DNA from 3 places in the Streptomyces sp. NPDC051913 genome. Region 3 is predicted to be linked to each of the others. Evidence: riboswitches for the same ligand, from Rfam matches in the RefSeq annotation. Region 3 holds a riboswitch; each other region holds the start of a gene.

Evidence for each region. Region 3 has a riboswitch for cobalamin ahead of ACIHIX_RS22190 (cobalamin biosynthesis protein). Riboswitches for the same ligand answer to the same signal wherever they lie in the genome.
Region 1: linked by a shared signal. The riboswitch ahead of metE (5-methyltetrahydropteroyltriglutamate--homocysteine S-methyltransferase) and the one ahead of ACIHIX_RS22190 (cobalamin biosynthesis protein) in region 3 are both predicted to bind cobalamin.
Region 2: linked by a shared signal. The riboswitch ahead of ACIHIX_RS14465 (CbtB-domain containing protein) and the one ahead of ACIHIX_RS22190 (cobalamin biosynthesis protein) in region 3 are both predicted to bind cobalamin.

What each region holds. Positions count from the first base shown of each region.
Region 1 covers NZ_JBIUCI010000008.1:319,205-326,383, forward strand. The annotation lists gene ACIHIX_RS25715 (sigma-70 family RNA polymerase sigma factor) at 151-744, opposite strand; partial or broken gene ACIHIX_RS25720 (hypothetical protein) at 969-1,637, opposite strand; gene ACIHIX_RS25725 (copper chaperone PCu(A)C) at 1,814-2,356, opposite strand; gene ACIHIX_RS25730 (heavy metal translocating P-type ATPase) at 2,353-4,632, opposite strand; gene ACIHIX_RS25735 (hypothetical protein) at 4,632-4,901, opposite strand; cobalamin riboswitch at 5,716-5,943, shown strand; gene metE (5-methyltetrahydropteroyltriglutamate--homocysteine S-methyltransferase) at 6,100-7,179, shown strand, end outside.
Region 2 covers NZ_JBIUCI010000004.1:415,461-422,639, forward strand. The annotation lists gene ACIHIX_RS14455 (ferredoxin) at 1-240, shown strand, start outside; gene ACIHIX_RS14460 (histidine phosphatase family protein) at 256-819, opposite strand; cobalamin riboswitch at 914-1,066, shown strand; gene ACIHIX_RS14465 (CbtB-domain containing protein) at 1,104-1,325, shown strand; gene ACIHIX_RS14470 (CbtA family protein) at 1,351-2,115, shown strand; gene ACIHIX_RS14475 (acyl-CoA dehydrogenase family protein) at 2,253-3,431, shown strand; gene ACIHIX_RS14480 (oxygenase MpaB family protein) at 3,441-4,283, shown strand; gene ACIHIX_RS14485 (tetratricopeptide repeat protein) at 4,340-6,637, shown strand; gene ACIHIX_RS14490 (phytoene desaturase family protein) at 6,762-7,179, shown strand, end outside.
Region 3 covers NZ_JBIUCI010000007.1:75,589-82,767, reverse strand. The annotation lists gene cobN (cobaltochelatase subunit CobN) at 1-3,375, opposite strand, end outside; gene ACIHIX_RS22195 (cobyric acid synthase) at 3,372-4,880, opposite strand; gene ACIHIX_RS22190 (cobalamin biosynthesis protein) at 4,877-5,824, opposite strand; cobalamin riboswitch at 5,925-6,066, opposite strand; gene ACIHIX_RS22185 (hypothetical protein) at 6,225-6,446, opposite strand; gene ACIHIX_RS22180 (anion permease) at 6,469-7,179, opposite strand, start outside.

The DNA.
Region 1 (7,179 bases), on a different contig from region 3:
GCAGGCCCCGCCCCTCCTGACCGCTACCGCCCGGCCGGCTGCCGAGTCGGTGTCGCAGTAGTAGTCGGGCGAGGAGGGCGGGGAGTTCCCGCGATGTTCCGCCAATTGCCCAGAGAAGCAAGGAAGTTGAATCTTCTACGCACCTCCCGCTCAGATGCTCGGAGCGTCGGAGTCCAGGAGCAGCCGGTCCAGGCTCGCGCGGGCGCGGGACACCCGGGAGCGCACCGTGCCGACGGGGCACCCGACGAAGCCGGCCGCCTCCTCGTACGACAGTCCGACCACCTGAGTCAGCAGGAACGCCTCCTTGCGATCCTCGGGCAGCGTCTCCAGCAGGTCGAGCAGGGCCACGCCCTCCTCGAACCCCGGCAGACCGCACGGCCGGCTGCGCTCGACTGCCATCCGCCAGTCGACGGCGTCGGCGATCCGGGGGCGCGCCGCGGCCCGGCGCAGGTTGTCGACGACCGCCCGCCGGGCGATCGACAGCAGCCAGGTGCGGGCCGAAGCCCGGCCCTCGTAGCGGTGCAGGCTGCCGAACGCCCGCGCGAAGGTGTCCTGGGTCAGGTCGTGCGCGTTCTGCGGATCGCCGCTGAGGTGGGTGACGTACCGCAGGACGTCGCCGTGCAGGGCGCGGACGAAGTGCTCGGCCGCCTCGGGGTCACCGGCGCGGGCAGCCAGCGCCCAGGCGGTCGCCGAGGCATCGGCGCAGGCGCGGTCCGCGCGTGGAACAGGGAGGACAGAGATCATCACGTGCGTCCTTCTCGGGTCTTCCGGGGCCGGGCCCGCAAGGGCGTGCGGCTCACCGGCACATGGGTGCGGCCCTGCGCGAGAGGTACGGCAGGGTCCGGAGCCCGGGACGAACGGGCCGCTCGCGGAAACGTGTACGCGCCGAGGCGAGGGGCCGGCCCGGGACCTGCGCGCGAGTGCGCCGCAGGTCGGGAGGCGGAGGGGCTCCGGTGGATCCGGCTGTCTCAGATGACAGCGGCACCGGTGGGCGGACCACGGAAGGTGAGGGAAGAGCACAGCAGCAGCCGCACCGGTGCCGGGCAGACGGCGCCACGCCACCCGGGCGCGGCCGGAGGACTCGACCGCGTGGGCAACGCCCCCAGCAGCCGCAGGGGCTCCGCGAGCCAGGCCGCCGCCGCTCGCAGGACACGGAAGACTGCGCGCTAGCCGTGGGCCAGCCACAGTCCGCACAGGACGGCGGCCAGCAGGTGCGCGGCGAACATGCCGACTACGCCTGGACCGCTCGTACCGGCCATGCCGTGCATGTGATCCATGCCGACCGCGCCATGCCCGATATGGGCGGCGGATCCCATGTCCATCCCGCCCATGGAGCCCATGTGCATCGAGCCGGTGCGGGGGACGGACGCGGTCGTCGAGGAGAGTGCCTGCGCCAGGGAGAAGGTCTCGTGGAGCACAGCCTGGACGGCGGTCACGCCAGCGACGATCAGTGTGCGGCCGCGCTCACGCCCGGCCAGCAGCCAGCCGGCCGCACCGGTCGCGGCCGCACCGGCGGCCATGGCCCACCAGGGGACGGGTGCCCCCGACAAGGTGGCGTGACCGAGGGCGGCGAGCAGCACGCAGACGGCGGCGAACACACCGGCCCGCGTCGCGCGGCATCCCCCTCGGACAGTCATGGCCCGCCCACCCTCGCACCTGGCGTTCTGTCGTCGTCAGAGGGTACGTGTGGACCCCCAGAGACTGACTCAAGCCCAGGCAGGTAACACGGCTCACATCAGACGCATGGGACCTCAGGCGCCGCCAGAAGCGACTTCGCAACGACACACGAGGACGACAGAAGATCGGCTGACAGCTACTGCACCCACGCCGAGGCCGGCGGCACCACGACGGCCAGCGCCTTCACCGGGCCGCCGCGCCGGAACTCGAGGGTGAACGACACGAGATCACCCGAGCGCCACCCGTCGGACGGCACCGGCACCGTCAGGTCGACCCCCTTCGGTGACATCGCCAGCCGCTGCCCCGCGGGGACCTGGACGGAGTCGATCTCGGCCCGGTAGGCGGCGTTGCCCTGCCGCATTCGGTGCTGGGCGAGCGTCACTTCGCCGGGCACGGTGCGTGCGGTGACCCGGACGAGGGTGTCCGCCGATCCGCCGTCGTTTGATATCAGGAAGAACGCGGCGGTCTCCGGTACTCCGGCGGACGGCAGCAGGACCTTTCCCGCGACCACACTGATCCGCGCCGGGCTCCCGGCCCGGCCCGTGCCCGCCCAGGTGGTCAGACCGGCCAGGGCCACGCTGCACGCGGCGACCGGCACGAGAGCGGCGAGTGCACCGTCCCGCACTCGGCGCCGGTCGAGGCTCCGCGACCGGGCGAGCGGGCCCGGTATCCCCGTCATCGAGCACCAGCCTTCCAGCCCCGTGTCCCATGGGTGGGTGACGGCTGCCAGCCGCGCAGCCGCAGGCTGTTGGCCACCACGAGCACCGAGCTCACCGACATCGCCGCGGCGGCGACCATGGGGTCGAGCAGGCCCACCATGGCGAGCGGCACCGTGACGACGTTGTAGCCGAACGCCCACGCCAGGTTGGCCCGGATCGTGCCCAGCGTGCGCCGCGCGAGCAGAACCGCGTCGACGAGCGCCTCGATGTCCCCGCGCACCAGGGTCAGGTCGGCCGCGCCGATGGCTACGTCGGTGCCACTGCCCATGGCGATACCGAGGTCGGCGGCGGCCAGCGCGGCGGCGTCGTTCACGCCGTCGCCGACGACCGCGACCCGAGCTCCTTCCTGCTTCAACTCCCCCACGAGCGCGGCTTTGTCCTCGGGGGTGCAGCGGGCGTGCACCTCGTCGATGCCCAGCGCACCGGCGACGGCCTCGGCGGGTGCCTTGCGGTCGCCGGTGGCGAGTACGGGGCGGATGCCGAGCCGGCGCAGCCGTTCCACGGCCCCGTAGCTGCCGGGGCGGACCAGATCACCGACGGCGATCAGCGCCTGGGGCCGACCGTCGATTCGTACCAGAACCGGTGTGTGCGCCGCCTCCTCCGCCGCAGCCAGCGCCTTGGCCAATGCGCGCGGCAGCTTGCCGTCCGGCACCCCCACTTCGACGGTGCGGCCCTCCACGCTGCCGCTGACCCCGTGGCCCGGAACCGCGAGGAAGTCAGTCACGTCCGGCAGCGGTTCACCCGTCCCCGTACGGCGCGCGCAAGAGGTGACCGCCCGCCCGATCGGATGCTCGGACCCCTGCTCCACGGCCCCAGCGAGCCGCACCGCCTCGTCCTCCCCAAGTTGGCCCGGCACCGCGGTGACCTGGGCCACCGTCATGTGTCCCGTGGTCAGCGTGCCCGTCTTGTCCAGGACGACGGTGTCCACGTGCTGCAGAGCCTCCAGTGTCTGCGGCCCGCTCACCAGCACACCCAGCTGAGCCCCGCGCCCGGTCGCCGCCATCAGAGCCGTCGGGGTCGCCAGGCCCAGCGCGCACGGGCAGGCCACGACCAGCACGGCCACGCAGGCGGTGAGCGCCGCCTGCGGATCGGCTCCGGCGCCCAGCCAGAACCCCAGGACAGTCACCGCGAGAACCAGGACAGCCGGCACGAACACCCCGGCGATCGCGTCGGCGAGCCGCTGCGCGCGAGCCTTGCCGGCCTGCGCCTCCGTGACGAGGCGGGTGATCCGCGCCAGCTGGGTGTCCGCCCCGACCGCCCTGGCCTCGACCAGAAGCAGCCCGCCCGCGTTGACGGCCCCGCCGACCAGGGCCGAGCCGGGTGACACCTCCACGGGTTCGCTCTCGCCGGTGACCAGGGACAGGTCCACGGCGGAACTGCCTTCCGTCACCCGCCCGTCGGTGGCGACCCGCTCACCCGGGCGCACCACGAAGACCTGTCCCACCCGCAACTGCTCGATCGGGATCGAACGCTCGCCGTGCTCGTCCCGTACGGACACCTGCTTGGCCGCCAGTTCTACCAGCGACCGCAGCGCCGCCCCGGTTCCGCGCCGGGCCCGGCCCTCCAGGTACCGCCCGGTCAGCACGAACAGCGGGACACTGACAGCGGCTTCGAGGTACACGTGCGCCATGTCCTCGGAGGCGGAGGGCACCAGGCTGAACGACATCCGCATCCCGGGTTCGCCCGCCCCGCCCAGGAACAACGCGTACACCGACCAGGCGAACGACGCCAGGACTCCGAGCGAGACCAGGGTGTCCATGGTGGCCGTGGAGTGCCTCAGCCCCCGCAGCGCCCTGATGTGGAACGGCCAGGCACTCCACACCGCCACCGGGGCGGCCAGGGCGAAGCAGAGCCACTGCCAGTCGCGGAACTGAAGCGTCGGCACCATCGACAGCACCAGAACCGGCACCGCCAGCAGCACGGTGACCAGGAGCCGTTCGCGCTCACGACGAGCCTCGTCGCTCCCGGCCTCGTCCGTCTCCTGGCTGTCACCGTCATCCTCGCTCACGGGCAGTGCGGCCAGGTAGCCGGCCTGCTCGACCGCGGTGACGAGATCCGCCGGGACCATCTCGGCGGGATGGCGGACCCGCGCGAGCCCTGTGGCCAGGTTGACCGTGGCCGTGACGCCCTCAAGCTTGCCGAGCTTCTTCTCCACCCGGCGGACACAGGCCGCGCAGGTCATACCGCCCACGGTGATGTCTGTGACGACCGGACCCGACGCCGGTTCGGTCACCATCACTCATCGCCCCCGTGACTCATCCCGGGCATCTCCCCCATGTCTCCGTCCGTCCCCGACGTCTCGTCCGCGCCTGCGCCGCTCTCGCCGCTGCCGCCGTTCTCCCCAGTGCCGTGCATGCCGGGCGCCACGGGGCCGACCGCGGATCCGACGGCGTAGGACACCGTGAACACCAGGACGAGCAGGAGCAGGAAGCCAACGAGCGCGGGAGGTGGCACCCATCTGCGAGCGGTCGCGTCGGCGGCGCGGGATTGCGGATCGTCGGCCATGCCCGACCTTTCGTGGTCGCATTGAACCGTCTTGTGAATGACGGGAGTTGTAGCCGTACCCTCCAGTAGTCGAGTCGCGGGGAGGTCGAGTTCCGAGGGGCCGCCGTGACCTACGTCACCCCGAGGCGACACCTCGGTCAGAAGGGCGCGAACAGATGAGCAGCCGGACGGCCTGCGCAACCACGACGACGGTCGCGGTCATCAGTGACGTCACCACGGGCAACCTGCGTCGCAGCAGGTGGCCGTCCACTCCGAGCCCGGCCGCCGCGTCGTCGCCGATCACCGGCGCGTCGCGGGCCGTCCCTGGCTGAACAGCCGGATGACGCGAGGGCGAGCGCGATTGTCGGCAGGCACAGGTCGGACCGGACGGCTCCCGCGAGGCTGCCCCTGATGCCGTCGAGCCGGCTCGGTAAGCTGCCCGCTGCGCTGGGCGATGGGGAGGAGCGCGTGCAGCCCGACCCCGATGGCGCTCGAACCGGCACCGACCACGGCGGCCGCCAAAACGCGCGGCAGCCGCAGATCCCGGCCGATCTGGTCCTGGAGCGGATCCAGACCGCCGGTGTCCCCCATGAGGTGACGCACGATCACCTGCCATACGCCACGTGCGGGCCCGTGAGGCGGCCGTCGCCCGCACAGCGCGTGCACGTTGGCGCGGTCCGTGCGACGCGGAGACCACGCGGGCGCGGTGCGGGCCGACTTCCACAGCGAGGAGAGGTGTCTCCTCGTACGGTCTCGGTCCGCCTGCACGATCTCAAGTGTGCTGCGTCACCCTCCGGATCCTGGACGACTCCGGCGCTTGCCCACGGACACCCCGTACGCTGGCCGTGCAGCTGGTTCACCCCGTCCGCCAGACGGGGTGTCGCAAGAGGGAACCCGGTGGGAATCCGGGACTGCCCCGCAGCGGTGAGCGGGAACGACCGCCGTCATACGCACTGGACCCGAAGTACCGGGCCTGGGAAGCGACGGCCAGTAGGTGTCCTCACATTCGTGTGTGAGGACGTGCTCGCGAGTCCGAAGACCTGCCAACTGCCCGTGTGCGAACCCATTCGCGCGCGGACATCTCGGTGACCTCGTGGGCGGGTCGGCGTGCACACCGAACGGACGGCCGTGACCGGTCGCAGGCGTCCGGTGCGTGACCCCTTCGCGCTCTCGTCCCGTTGCCGGGATCTCAGGGATTCATCTCGCGAAGGAGATCTCCGTGACCACCAAGTCCGCTTCCGCGGCAGCACGGGCCACCGTGTACGGCTACCCCCGCCAGGGCCAGGGCCGGGAACTGAAGAAGGCGATCGAGGGCTACTGGACGGGGCACGTCACCGCCGACGCCCTCCGTGCCACCGCCGCCGATCTGCGCGCCGCCAACTGGCGCCAGCTCGCCGAGGCCGGCATCGACGAGGTGCCCACCGGCGATTTCTCGTTCTACGACCACGTCCTGGACACCACCGTCATGGTCGGGGCGGTCCCGACCCGCCACCGCGACGCCTTCGACAAGGACTCCCTGGACGGCTACTTCGCCATGGCACGCGGCACCCAGCACGTGGCACCGCTGGAGATGACCAAGTGGTTCGACACCAACTACCACTATTTGGTACCGGAGTTGGGTCCGGACACGGCCTTCACCGCGAACTCCGCCAAGCAGGTCACGGAACTGAAGGAGGCTGTGGCCCTCGGCCTGGCCGCCCGCCCCGTCCTGGTCGGCCCCGTCACCTACCTCCTCCTGGCCAAGCCAGCACCCGGCGTGCCCGCCGACTTCGAGCCGCTCACCCTGCTGGACCGGCTGCTGCCGGTGTATGCCGAGGTCCTCGCCGACCTGCGCGCGGCCGGCGCCGAGTGGGTGCAGCTCGACGAGCCTGCCCTCGTGCAGGACCGTACCCCCGCCGAACTGAACGCCGCTGACCGCACCTACCGGAACCTGGGCGCGCTCGCCGACCGGCCGAAGCTGCTGGTCGCCTCCTACTTCGACCGGCTCGGCGACGCTCTGCCGGTGCTGGCCAAGGCCCCGGTCGAGGGCCTCGCCCTGGACTTCACCGAGGCGGCCGCCGCCAACCTAGACGCCCTGGCAGCCGTGGGCGGGCTGCCCGGCAAGCGCCTGGTCGCGGGCGTCGTCAACGGCCGCAACGTCTGGATCAACGACCTGTCGAAGTCCCTGTCCACGCTGGGCACCCTCCTTGGCCTCGCCGACCAGGTCGACGTCTCCGCCTCGTGCTCCCTCCTCCACGTGCCTCTCGACACGCAGGTCGAGCGCGACATCGAGCCGCAGATCCTGCGCTGGCTGGCCTTC
Region 2 (7,179 bases), on a different contig from region 3:
CAGGAACTCGTACGACGCAAGGGCATCATGTGCGCGGAGGTGTGCGACGCGACGTGCCGGGTGCTGTCCGAGCAGAACCGGCTGGACGAGAGCGGTATCCGCGTCCAGCTCGAGTGGTGCCGGACGGTCTGCCTGGAGAGCGCCCACGCCTTCGACACCCAGCCGGGCGCGGAGGAGGCCGCCAAGGCCTGCCGGACCTGCGCCCAGGCCTGCACGGACTTCATGGACACGCTGCACTGAGGTGCGGCGCACCTCTCACAGAGGTCGTCCCATCCGTACGTTCCAGCGGCCCGCCCTGCCGCTGAGCTCGACGGCGGTGAGCGGTGCGACGTCCGTGCGCCAGAACGACGACCTCGGCGCTCCCAGCGCGTGGACGAGCGCGGCGCGGACGATCTCGGGTTCGGCCACCGCGATCGTCCGGCCCGGTTCCGCGGCGAGCGGGTCCAGCCACGCCCCGACCCGTTCGCACAGCGCGTGCACCGACTCCCCGCCGTGCGGCGCCGCTTCCACGTCGGCCAGCCAGCGGGCCAGCGCCTCCGGCTCGGCGGCGCCCACCTCGGCCAGCGTCGCGCCGCGCCAGCGTCCGGTGTCGAGTGCGGCCAACTCCGGTGTGTCCAGGGCGTCGAGGCCGAGTGCGCCGGCCGTCTCCCGGCAGCGCACGGTGGGGGAGACGCAGACCTGACGGGCCGTGGGGAGCGTGCCCGCGGCGGCCTTCGCGAGCCGCAGTCCGGAGTCGTCCAGCGGGCCGCCGTCGTCGAAGCGGGCCTCCCGCAGAGCCGCGCTGATCGCGGGTGAGATCAACATCACTCGGCTGGTCATCGGTCCATTCCCCCGCCCAACATCCCTTCCGTACCGCGTAATTGACATGGCCACAGCGCTTCAGGGGCGCTCGTGGCCGAACCGTGCGCTCTTGGCCGCACCTCTCGCACGCGGTACCTTCTCGTCGATATCGACGACGGTTCGGTGGAAGCCGGTGGGATTCCGGCACGGTCGCGCCACTGTATGCCGGGCACACCCCCAGGGGTGGGCCGGGGGAGTCAGACCCGCCCCGTCGTCCTGTGCACCACCGAGACGGGACGCGAGTTCCCCCAGGAGGTCCTGCCATGGCGCAGACCGTCGCTCAGCCGACAACCAGCTCCACCGCCGTACCCGCAAAGCTGCCGATCGGCGCCATCGTCCCCTGGGCGGTCTTCTTCGGCGTCCTGATGCTGGTCCTGCTCTACTTCGTCGGCGCCGAACAGGGCGCCACCTCCCTGCTGTCCGGCGAGGGAGTCCACGAGTGGGTGCACGACGCCCGCCATCTGCTCGGCTTCCCGTGCCACTGACGGCGGCGAGGAAGCGTATCCGCGCATGAACTCCGCAACTGTCAGAAATCTCCTGGTCCGCGGCATGCTCGCGGGCCTCGTCGCGGGCCTGGCCGCGCTCGTCGTCGCGTACTTCCTCGGGGAGCCGCGCGTCGATCAGGCCATCGCCTTCGAGGAGAGCCACGCCCACGAGCACGGCGGCGAGGAACTCTTCAGCCGTACGCTCCAGTCCACCGCGGGCCTGTCCACCGGTGTCCTCGTCTACGGGGTCGCCTTCGGCGGCATCGCGGCGCTCGCGTACTGCTTCGCGCTCGGCCGGATCGGCCGCTTCGGGCCGCGCGCCAGCGCGCTGCTCCTGGCGGTCGCCGGACTGGTCGCGGTGTACGTCGTGCCGTTCCTCAAGTACCCGGCCAACCCGCCGGCCGTCGGTGACCCCGACACGCTCAACCAGCGGACCGCGCTGTTCTTCCTGATGATCGTCCTCAGCGTGCTGCTGACGGTGGGGACCGTCATCCTGGGCAAGCGTCTCGCACCCCGCCTCGGCAACTGGAACGCCACCCTCGCCGCGGGCGCGTTCTTCGTCCTCGTCGTCGGTCTGGCCTACGCGTTCCTGCCGTCGTTCAACGAGGTGCCGGAGCATTTCCCGGCCGCCCTGTTGTGGCAGTACCGGCTCGCGGCACTCGCCGTGCAGGTGACCCTGTGGACCGCCTTCGGGCTGGTCTTCGGGCTGCTGGCGGAGCGGCAGCTCGCGCCGAAGCCGGCCGAGCGGTCGGCGGGTGCCGGCAGTCAGCCGACTCCCGTCGCCCACTGAGCAGTTCAGCACCGAACGGGCCCCCGCCACGCGGGGGCCTTTTCGTATGCCTCGGTACCGTCTCGCCATTCCCTATTTCTGGAACACGTTCTACCGTGTGCGCCGACAGGACCGGTTCCGGGGAGCCTGGAGGCGCCGTGCATCTCGCATACACACCCGAGCAGCAGCGGCTGCGCACCGAACTGCGCGCTTACTTCGCCGAGTTGGTGCCGACCGACGCCAACGCCCGGCACGGCGACCGGCGGGAGCAGAAGCGCTTCTACCGCGAGACCGTCCGCCGCCTCGGCGCCGACCGCTGGCTGGGCGTGGGCTGGCCGAAGGAGTACGGCGGCCGTGGCCTGACCGCGATGGAGCAGTTCATCTTCTTCGACGAGGCCGCCCAGGCCGGCGTACCGCTGCCGCTGATGGCGCTGAACACCGTAGGGCCGACGATCATGCAGTACGGCACCGACGAGCAGAAGGCCTACTTCCTCCCCGGAATCCTCTCCGGCGAGCTCGACTTCGCGATCGGCTACAGCGAGCCCGACGCCGGCACCGACCTCGCCTCCCTGAAGACGCGCGCGGTACGCGAAGGGGACGAGTACGTCGTCAACGGGCAGAAGATCTGGACCACCAACGGCGACACCGCCGACTGGGTCTGGCTCGCCACCCGCACCGACCCCGACGCCCCGCCGCACAAGGGCATCACCATGCTCCTCGTGCCGACCACCGACCCCGGCTACTCCTGCACCGTCATCAACACCCTCGCCGGCCACGACACCACCGCCAGCTACTACGAGGACATCCGTGTCCCCGTCGCCCGCCGCGTCGGCGCCGAGGACCAGGGCTGGCGGCTGATCACCAACCAGCTCAACCACGAGCGCGTCACCCTCGCCGCCCACGGCACCATGGCCATCCGCGCCCTGCACGACGTCCAGCGCTGGGCCATGGAGACCAAGCTCGCCGACGGCCGCCGCGTCGTCGACCTGCCCTGGGTGCGCCGCCGACTCGCCCAGACCCATGTGAGGCTCGACGCGATGAAGCTGCTCAACTGGCAGATGGTCCACGCCGTGCAGAACGGCACGCTCACCCCCCAGGACGCCTCCGCGGTCAAGGTCTACGGCTCCGAGGCCCGCCGGGACGCCTACGCCTGGCTCATGGAGGTGGTCGCGGCCGCCGGCGCCCTGAAGGAGGGCTCCGCGGGCTCCGTGCTCCACGGCGAGCTGGAGCGCGGCTACCGCTCCGCGGTCATCTTCACCTTCGGCGGCGGCAACAACGAGATCCAGCGGGAGATCATCTCGTGGATCGGTCTGGGGATGCCGAGGGTTCGGCGTTAGCCTGCGGGTATGGGAGATCCCGGGCTGTTCACCCCGAACTCGGTGACCTGGCAGTTGCACGGTGACCCGATGATGTGGGTCGCGGGCGTCCGCGCGCTCTACCTCCAGGCCCTGCATCCCCGTGCCGTGCGCGGAGTCATGCAGAACTCCGACTTCCGGCAGGACGCCTGGGGCCGGCTGCTGCGCACCGCGAACTTCGTCGGCACCACGACGTACGGCACCACGGCGGCGGCCGAACGGGCGGGCGCCCGCGTCCGGAAGATCCACAGCATGCTGTCCGCGACCGACCCCGACACCGGCGAGACCTACGGGGTCGGCGAACCCGAGCTGCTGCTGTGGGTGCACTGCGCCGAGATCGACTCCTATCTCCAGGTCGGGCGCCGCTCCGGCTTCCACCTCACCGACGAACAGGCCGACCGCTACATCGCCGAACACCGCGTCAGCGCACGGCTGGTGGGCCTCGACCCCGACGCCGTACCCGCGAACCAGGCCGAGATGGCCGCCTATTTCGAGAAGGTCGGACCCGAACTCGCCGCCGGGCCCGAGGCACGCGCGGTCGACGAGTTCCTGCTCCGCCCGCCGACGCACCCCCTGCTCGTCCCGGCGCGCGAGGTGCTGTGGCGGCGCGTGGCACACCTGGCGTACGCCGCTCTGCCGCCGTACGCCCACGATCTGTACGGCAGGCCCGCCCCGGAACCCGCCGCCGTCACCCGCCAGTTGCGTCGCACGGGCACCCTGTTGCGCGCTGTTCCCGCACGTCTGCGCTGGCAACTGCCGCCCAAACACATCCTGCGCGCCATGTCACGGCTCGGCCCCGGCTCCCGCCCGGCACCGTACAAAGTCGGGAGATAGCTCGCCATACTGGACGGGCCAGGGGCGGGCGACTTCGACGGGGGCGATCGCAGCAGATGGGGGACAGCAAGCTGATCCAGGGCCGCTACCGATTGCTCGACCTGATCGGACGCGGCGGCATGGGCGAGGTGTGGCGGGCCCGCGACGAGTCGCTGGGCCGCCAGGTCGCCGTGAAGTGCCTCAAACCGCTCGGCCCCTCCCACGACCAGTCCTTCACCCGCGTCCTGCGCGAGCGGTTCCGGCGGGAGGCCCGCGTCGCCGCCGCCCTCCAGCATCGAGGGGTCACCGTCGTCCATGACTTCGGCGAGTCCGACGGCATCCTCTTCCTCGTCATGGAGCTGCTGGAGGGCCGCAACCTCAGCCAGCTCCTGGAGGACAACCGACATCATCCGCTGCCCGTCCCGGACGTCGTCGAGATCGCCGACCAGGTCGCCGCCGCGCTCGCCTACACCCACGAGCAGGGCATCGTGCACCGCGATCTGAAGCCCGCCAACATCATGCGGCTGGCCGACGGCACCGTGAAGATCTGCGACTTCGGCATCGCCCGGCTCGGCCACGACATCGGCTTCACCTCCCGGCTCACCGGTACCGGCATCGCGATGGGCACCCCGCACTACATGTCGCCGGAGCAGATCGGCGGCTCCGAGGTCGACCAGCGCAGCGACCTGTACTCGCTGGGGTGCGTGCTGTACGAGATCACCACCGGGGCACCGCCGTTCGACCTCGACGACGCCTGGGCGATCCTCGTCGGCCACCGCGACACACCACCCCGTCCACCGCGCAGCCACCGTGCCGAGGTGCCGCCGTACTTCGAGAAGATCATCCTGGACCTACTGGCCAAGCTGCCCGACCAACGCCCGTACGACGCCCGTGAGGTGGGGCGCCGCATCGGCGTGGGCCGTGCGGGCGAGGTGGACCGTGCGTCAGTCAAGCATCCTCGGCTCGGGCAGACGTACGTGCCCACCCTGGTGACCCCTCAGCCGACGCTCCGCCCGGCCCTCGAACCACCGGACCGTCGTACCCGCCTGCCGTCCTGGACCCGCGGCATGACCACCGGCCACAAGGCCGTCGGTCCCGGCGCCGCCACCCCGCGGCCCGTGGACGGTGCCGCCCTGACCGGCGAGTGGATCCCGAGGCCGGCGTCCTCCCGGGGCACCGGCGCGCCCATCCTCCCTCGGCCCCTCGACCCCGCACCGGACGAACCGCCCCGGGAAACGGTCACCGCTCTGACCGGCCGCCACAACGCCGGGCTCACCCTGGGCCGCCTCGGCCGCTGGGCGGAGGCCGGCGAGGTGCACCGCGCGGTCGCCGCCGAACGCGAGCAACTCCTCGGCCCCGAGCACCCCGACACCCTCGCCAGCCGCTACGAGGTCGCCTTCACCCTCTCCCGCACCGGCCGCGCCGCCGACGCCCTGCGCGAGTACAAACACGTCGCCCGCGCCCGCAGCCTCGCCCTCGGCCCCGACCATGCCGACACCCTCGCCGCCCGCCAGGAAATGGCGTACGTACTGGGCCAGTTGGGCCGCCACTTCGACGCCCACCAGGTCTACACGTCCGTCCTCGCCGCCCGCGAGCGGACGATGGGCGCCGACCATCCCGACACCCTGCGCTGCCGCCACAACCTGGCCTTCAACCTCAGCCGCCTCGGCCGCCTGGAGGATTCCTACCGCATGGCCGAAGACGTGGCCGTCGCCCGCGCCCGCGTTCTGGGCGCCGGGCATCCCGACACCCTCGTCACCCGCTACGAAGTCGCCTACGCACTGGGCCAGTTGGGACGCTGGCCGGAGGCCCTCCAGACCTACCACGAGGTCGCCGAGGCCCGCGCCCAGGCTCTCGGCCCCGACCACCCCGACACCCTCGCCGCCCGCTACGAGGTCGGCATCAGCCTCGGCCGCCTGGGCCGCAGCGCCGAGGCCCTTCAGCTCTACCGCGACCTCATCGAGGACCGCACCCGGGTGAACGGCCCGGCCCACCCCGAGACCCTGCGCGCCCGCCACGGCCTCGGCGTCAACCTGGGCCGCCTCGGCCGCTGGGAGGAGGCGCTCGCCGAGTCCCGCGACGTCTGCGCCATCCGTGAGCGCGTCCTCGGCTCCGAGCACCCCGACACCCTCGTCAGCCGCCGCGAGGTCGCCGTCGGCCTCGGCTGGCTGGGCCGCTGGGCCGACGCCCTGACCGAGTACCGCAGGGTCGCCACCGCCCGCGAACGCGTCCTCGGTGCCGGCCACCCCGACACCCTCGCCAGCCGCAACGACGAGGCGCACTGCCTGGAGCAACTCGGCCGCGGCGCGGAGGCGGTCGAGCTGTACCGCAGGGTGGCGGTGCTGCGGCAGCAGCACGCGGCGGGCGGCGGCTGAACGGAGGAGGCAGCCTCAGCGCGGGCATGTGCCGCCGAGAGTGCTCCACGCGGCGAGTCCGCACCCCGCCGCGCGATACGTCGCCCTTCTGGCCGTCCTAGATCATCTCGTGTTACGAAGGGGCATGCCTGCACTCGTTGGACACACGTACGACGTCGTGATCGTCGGCGGCGGACACAACGGCCTCGTCGCCGCCGCCTACCTCGCGCGGGCCGGACGGTCCGTCCTGGTCCTGGAGCGGCTGGACCACACCGGCGGCGCCGCGATCTCCACCCGGCCGTTCGCCGGCGTCGACGCCCGGCTGTCGCGCTACTCCTACCTGGTCAGCCTGCTCCCCAAGAAGATCGTCCGGGATCTGGGCCTGGACTTCCGCATCCGTACGCGCACGATCTCCTCGTACACCCCCGTCGAACGCGACGGCCGGCCGACCGGACTCCTGGTCGGCGGCGGCGAGCGGCGCACCCGCGAGGCCTTCGCACGCCTCACCGGCGGCGAACACGAGTACCAGGCCTGGCAGCACTTCTACGGCATGACCGGCCGCG
Region 3 (7,179 bases):
GGCGCCCTTGTAGCCGTGCCGGCGCATGGCCGCCATCCAGCGGGGGTTGACGACACGCGCCCGGAACACGCGGTGCGTCTCCTCACCCAGCGTGCGGGTCTTCACCTGGTCGGGGGTCGCCGAATCGCCCACGTACGCCTCGGGGTTGGCGCCCGTCAGATGGCGGACCATGGCGACCATGCCACCGTGGTACTGGAAGTAGTCGTCCGCGTCCACGAGGTCGTGCTCACGGGTGTCGACGTTCTTCGCGGCCACGTTGATCCGCCGGAACGCCATCTCCATGTCCCCGCGCGCCGCCCGCCCGTCCAGCCCGCGCCCGTAGGCGTAGCCGCCCCACACCGCGTACACCTCGGCGAGGTCGGCGTCGGAGCGCCAGTTGCGGGCGTCGATCAGCGGCAGCAGACCGGCACCGTACGCGCCCGGCTTGGAGCCGAAGACACGGGCCGTCGCGCGCCGCCGGTCCCCGTGCTCGGCGGTGTCCTCGTCGGCGTGGGCCTTCACGAAGTTGCGCTCGGCGGGCTCGTCCAGCTCGGCCACCTCGCGCACCGCGTCGTCGATCAGACCGACGACGTGCGGGAACGCGTCCCGGAAGAACCCGGAGATGCGGACGGTGACGTCGATGCGCGGACGGCCCAGCTCCGCCAGGCCGATGATCTCGAAACCGGTCACCCGGCGCGAGGCCTCGTCCCACACCGGGCGGCAGCCCAGCAGTGCCAGGATCTCGGCGATGTCGTCGCCCTGGGTGCGCATCGCGGACGTGCCCCACACCGTCAGGCCGACGGACTTGGGGTACTCGCCGGTGTCGGCCAGGTACCGCTGGACCAGCGAGTCGGCGAGCGACTGCCCGACCTCCCAACTCAGCCTGGACGGAATGGCCTTGGGATCGACCGAGTAGAAGTTCCGGCCGGTCGGCAGGACGTTGACCAGCCCGCGCGTCGGCGAACCGGACGGGCCGGCCGGGACGTAACCACCGTCGAGCGCCTTGAGAATGTGGTCGATCTCGTCGGTGGTGCGGGCGAGCCGCGGCACCACCTCGGTGCAGGCGAACTCCAACACCGCCACGCCGTCGGGGAGTTCGACCCCCAGCACACCCCGAAGCACCGCCGGGACCACCGCGACGTCCCAGTCGCGCGCCTCCATGCCCTCCGCGACCCGCCGGCACAGCTGCTCCAGCAGGTCGATCGCGTCGGCCGCGCTGCGGGCCGGGCCCTCGACCAGTTCCGTCAGCTCGACCGGCACCTTCACCGGGGCGCCCGGCTCGGCGAGCAGCTCTTTCTCCACCAGCCCGAAATGGGCCGCGAAGCAGGCCCTGAGGCCCGGCAGCGCATTGGCCTGTCCGCCCCACACCTGCGAGGCGCGCAGCACGGCGAGCACGAGGTTGACCCGTGCCTCGTCGACCGGCCCGCCGCCGAGGACGTGCAACCCGTCGCGGATCTGCACGTCCTTGATCTCGCACAGATAGCCGTCGATGTGCATGACGAACTCGTCGAAGTCGTCGTCGTCCGGCTGGTCCTCGACATGCAGGTCGTGATGCAGTTCGGCCGCCTTGACCAGCGTCCAGATCTGCGCCCGCACGGCCGGCGCCTTCGTCGGGTCCAGGTCGGAGACGAGCGCGTACTCGTCGAGGAGCTGCTCCAGCTTGGCGAGGTCGCCGTAGGTGTCGGCCCGCGCCATCGGCGGCACCAGGTGGTCGACGACGGTGGCGTGTCCGCGCCGCTTGGCCTGGGTGCCCTCGCCGGGGTCGTTGACGATGAAGGGGTAGATCAGCGGCAGCTCCCCGAGGACGGCGTCCGGCGCGCACCCGCCGCTGAGGCCGAGTCCCTTGCCGGGCAGCCACTCCATCGTGCCGTGCTTGCCCATGTGGACGATCGCGTCGGCGCCGAAGCTGTTCTCCAGCCACCGGTACGCGGCCATGTAGTGGTGCGACGGCGGCATGTCGGGGTCGTGGTAGATCGCGATCGGGTTCTCCCCGAAGCCGCGCGGCGGCTGGATCATCACGACGACGTTCCCGAACTGGAGGGAGGCGAGCACGATGTCGTCCCCGTCGACGTACAGGCTGCCCGGCGGCTCGCCCCACGCCTCCAGCATGCTGTCCCGCAGCTCCGGGTCCAGCTTGTCGAACCAGGCCCGGTAATCGGCCAGCGGCACCCGCGCGGGCGCGGCGGCCAGCTGCTCCTCGGTGAGCCACTCGACGTCGTGGCCACCGGCGTTGATCAGCCGGTGGATCAACTCGTCGCCGCCGGACGGGTATTCGGTGAGCGAGTACCCGGCTGCCTTGAGGGCGTCCAGCACCCGCACCGCCGAGGCGGGCGTGTCGAGACCGACCGCGTTGCCGACCCGCGAGTGCTTGGTCGGGTACGCGGTGAAGACGAGCGCGAGCTTCTTCTCCGCGTTCGGCTTGTACCCCAACCGGGCGTGCCGTACGGCGATCCCGGCGACGCGCGCGGCCCGCTCGGGGTCGGCGACATAGACGGGGACGTCGTCCGGGCCCTGCTCCTTGAAGGAGAACGGAACGGTGACGAGCCGCCCGTCGAACTCGGGGATCGCGACCTGCATCGCCGCGTCCATGGGGGAGAGCGCGGCGTCGGACGCGTCCCAGGCCGCCCTGGACGACGTGAGGCAGAGCCCTTGCAGCACCGGCACATCGAGGTCGGCCAGTGCCCCGATGTCCCAGGCCTCCTCGTCGCCGCCCGCCGACGCCTGCGAGGCGTGCGCGCCACCGGCGGCGAGGACGGTGGCGACGAGCGCGTCCGTCCTGCCGAGGATCTCGTACAGCCCGGCGTCGGCACCGCGCAGCGAACCGCAGTACACGGGAAGGGCGTTGGCGCCGCGCGCCTCGACGGCATCGCACAGGGTGTCGACGAAGCCGGTGTTGCCGCTGAGCTCATGGGCCCGGTAGAAGAGCACGCCGACGGTCGGCCGGCCCTCGGTGAAGGCACGGTCGCCATGGACGCCGTACTCCGGCATCTTCTGCGGTTCCAGGAACCCCTCACCGGTCAGCAGCACGGTGTCGGACAGGAACCGGGCCAGCTCGGTGAGGTTGGCGGGGCCGCCCTCGACGAGGTACTTCAGCGCCTCCGCGACCACACCGGCCGGCACGGACGACTCGGCCATCAACTCGGCGTCCGGCACGGCCTCACCGCCAAGGAGCACGGTCGGCACACCGGACGCCCTCAGCGCGGCCAGCCCGTCCTCCCAGGCACGCTTGCCGCCGAGCAGTCGTACGACGGCGACGTCGGAGCCCTGGATCAGCCCCGGCAGTTCCGCGGCCACGTCCACGCGGGTCGGGTTGCCGATCCGGTAGTCGGCGCCGGAGGCGGCCCGGGCCGCCAACAGGTCCGTGTCGGCGGTCGACAACAACAACACAGTGCTCATGCGGGCGCTCCCGGTGGAATGAAAGGCAGTCCTTGCGGCGCGCCCGACTCGATGAGCCGCCAGAGCGCGTCCGTGTCCGCGTGCTGTTCGATCAGGTCGCCGAGCCGGTCGAGCTGCTCCTCGCGCAGCGCGGCGAACGAGGTGTCGGGCGCCGGCACGAACCGGCGGCCCGCGGCGGCCGCCACCTCGCGCAGGAACGCCCGCCGGAAGCCGTCCGACTCCAGCGAACCGTGCCAGTGGGTGCCCCAGGTCTGGCCGACCCGGCAGCCGTCCAGGAAGGGTTCTCCCGAGGTCACGGAGGCGACCCCGTGATGGATCTCGTATCCCGTGACCCGTTCCCCGAGTGCCTCCCCCTCCGGCCGGGCAAGGATCTTCTCGGGGGCGAACCGAACCCTTAGGGGCAGCACCCCGAGCCCTTCGACCTGCCCCCGCCGGCTCTCGACCTCGTCCTCGATGTGCTCGCCGAGAACCTGGAAGCCGCCGCAGATGCCGAGGATCGGACGTCCCTCCGCGGCCCTTCGCACCAGGGCGCCGGCCAGCCCGCGCTCATGCAGCCACTCCAGTGCCCGCACGCTCCCGCGTGTCCCCGGGACGATGACGAGATCGGCGTCGGCGAGCTCCTCCGGCCGGTCCACGAACCGCACGACGAGACCCGGTTCGGCGGCGAGCGCGTCCACGTCCGTGAAGTTGGACATCAGGGGGACCGCGCAGACGGCGACCCGCAGCACGTCCTCCCCGACGGGCGGGGCGGTGTTCGACTCCCGGACGGTCCCTCTGAGGGAAACCCGCAGACCGTCTTCCTCGTCGATCCCGAGGCCGTGCCGGAAGGGCAGGACGCCGTACGTCCGCCGCCCGGTGAGCCCGTGGAGCATGTCGAGCCCGGGTTCCAGCAGCGACACATCCCCCCGGAACTTGTTCACGAGGAACCCGGCGACCAGCTTCTGATCCTCTGTCGAGAGCAGCGCGACGGTCCCGAAGAAGGAGGCGAACACGCCCCCGCGGTCGATGTCCCCGACCACCAGCACCGGAAGCCCGGCATTGCGGGCGATCCCCATGTTGACGATGTCGGTCCGTCGCAGATTGATCTCCGCCGGACTGCCGGCCCCCTCACAGATCACCGCGTCATACGTGCCCCGCAGTTCGGCGAGACAGTCGAGCACGGTCCCGAGCAGCTTCTGCTGCCGCCCCCCGTGATAGCCGCGCGCGCTCATCTCGCCGACGGGCTTCCCCATCAGCACGACCTGGCTGCTCTGCTCGCCACCGGGCTTGAGCAGCACGGGATTCATCAGCGCGGTCGGCTCGACCCGACAGGCCTGGGCCTGCATGGCCTGGGCCCGCCCGATCTCCGCGCCCTCCCGCGTCACGAACGAATTGAGGGACATGTTCTGCGCCTTGAAGGGCGCGACCTTGACCCCCTGCCGCACCAGCCACCGGCAGATCCCGGCGGTGACGACACTCTTGCCGGCGTCGGAGGTGGTCCCGGCGACGAGCAGCCCCCCGCTCATGACGTACGTCCCTTCTTCGTGGCCAGGGCCCGTGCGGCGGCACCGATGCCGAGCGCGAGCAGCCCGACGCGCCGCGAAAGCCGTACGGCGCGCTCGATGTCCCGCGTGGCGACGGCCCGCCCGGACTGATTGAGCACGGGCCGGTGCTCCACCCGCCCTCCGTAGGACAGGCTCCCGCCGAGCCGCACCCCGAGGGCCCCCGCGAACGAGGCCTCGACGGGCCCGGCGTTGGGGCTCGGATGCTTGGCGGCGTCGGCACGCCACGCTCGAACGGCCCCCCGGGAGTCGCTCCCGGCGACGGCGGCGAGTACGGCGGTGAGCCGCGCCCCCGGCCATCCGGCGAGGTCGTCGAGCCGGGCGGAGGCCCAGCCGTAGCGCCGGTACCGCTCGGACTTGTGCCCGACCATGGCGTCGAGGGTGTTGACGGCCCGGAACCCGAGCAGACCGGGCACTCCACCGAGCGCCCCCCACACCAGGGCGCCGACCACGGCGTCGGAGGTGTTCTCGGCGACGGACTCGACGACGGCCCGGGCGATCCCGTCGGCGTCGAGGGCCTGCGGATCCCGCCCGCACAGGTGCGGCAGCCGGGCGCGAGCGCCCTCGACGTCCCCCGCCTCCAGAGCCAGACCGATGACCCGGGCCTCGCGTGCGAGCGACGTCCCGCCCACCACGGCCCAGGTGGCGGCGCCGGTCAGCGCGACGGACGCGCTACGGGAGGGACGTACGACGCTCTGGGCGAGGGCGCCCAGCCCCACGGCGCCCCCGACGCACACGGCGGTGTGCAGCGCGCCCCACCCACGATGGTCCCGCCACAGAGCCTTCTCCACGGCGCCGGCGGCCCGCCCGAACACGGCGACCGGATGCCCCCGGCGTGGATCACCGAGCAGCAGATCTGCGACGAGTCCGGCGGCGGCGCCGTACGCGAAGACGCGATCGGCACGCATGCGCTCAGCCGGCCGTGGGGTCGGGCAGCGACCTGGTGCTGTACCTCGAACGGCAGGCGAGCATGGCGATATGTCCTCACTCAGGGTGTCCACGCCCTGGTTCGACGAGACCGACGGTGGGAGTTCCTGGCTCCCGGGGCTACCTACCCCGGTGACAGTGGCGGGACCGCGCCGGATTCACACCGGTCTTCCTCCCTGGCCGCCGTACTTGGCTCCGGCAGTCCACCACGGGCCCGGAAGGGCCGTCAACTCGCTGTTGACCTGCGGGAGCGGAGTGTGCAGAACCCCACATCGGCGGGCCCGCGGACGGGGTTCGCGAGGCCCGGAACGCGAAAGCGCCCTGTCCGGAATCCCCTCTTCGAGAGGCCCGGAACAGGGCGCGGAATCGTCGTGGTGCGGGTCAGGCGACGATCAGATAGATGCCGTAGCCCACCGCCGCCGCACAGGCGGCGAAGCAGGCGTACGCGCCGGTCACGGCGAGGGCCGCCGAGCCGCCCGCGGCCGAGGCCCGCTCCTGGCGAGAGAGGCCCATGATGCCGAGGGTGAAGAGGGCCACGAGGGCCACGGTGACGACGAGGCTGACGCCGAAGACGGAGCCCAGTGCTTGCCAGTCGATCTTCATGTTGCTTGGTTTCCTTCGTCGCTCAGACCGCGGCGGCCGGCGGGGCCGCCGGTTCCGTGGAGGCCGCGGCCGCTGCCGGGGCGGGGATCGTGGCGGTCAGGCCGTCCGTCACGGTGCCCGCCGGAGGCGGGGTGACCGCGGCGATCGCCGTCGTGACCACGCCGGCCGGCTCGTCGTCGGTGTCGTTGACGTTCGACGCGTCCACGACCTCGCGGCGCGAGATCTTCCAGATGGCCGCGCTGGAGGCGATCAGGAAGATCAGGACGACGCCCGTGCCCCAGTCACCGAGGTCGGTCACCGACTCCGCCAGCGCGCCCACCAGGGCGGCCGCCGGGAGCGTGAGGCCCCAGGCCACGAACATCCGCGTCGCCGTCGACCAGCGGACCACGCCGCCCTTGCGGCCGAGGCCCGCGCCCATCACCGAACCGGAGACGGAGTGCGTGGTGGAGAGGGAGAAACCGAGGTGCGAGGAGGCCAGGATGACCGTCGCCGCGCTGGTCTGGGCGGCGAAGCCCTGCTGCGGCTGGAGGTCGGTCAGACCCTTGCCCATCGTGCGGATGATGCGCCAGCCGCCGAGGTAGGTGCCGAGCGCGATGGCCAGACCCGCGGAGAGGATGACCCAGGTGGGCGGGTCGGAGTCGGGCGCGACGGCGCCGCCGGCGACGAGGGCGAGGGTGATGATGCCCATCGTCTTCTGCGCGTCGTTCGTGCCGTGGGCGAGGGAGACCAGGCC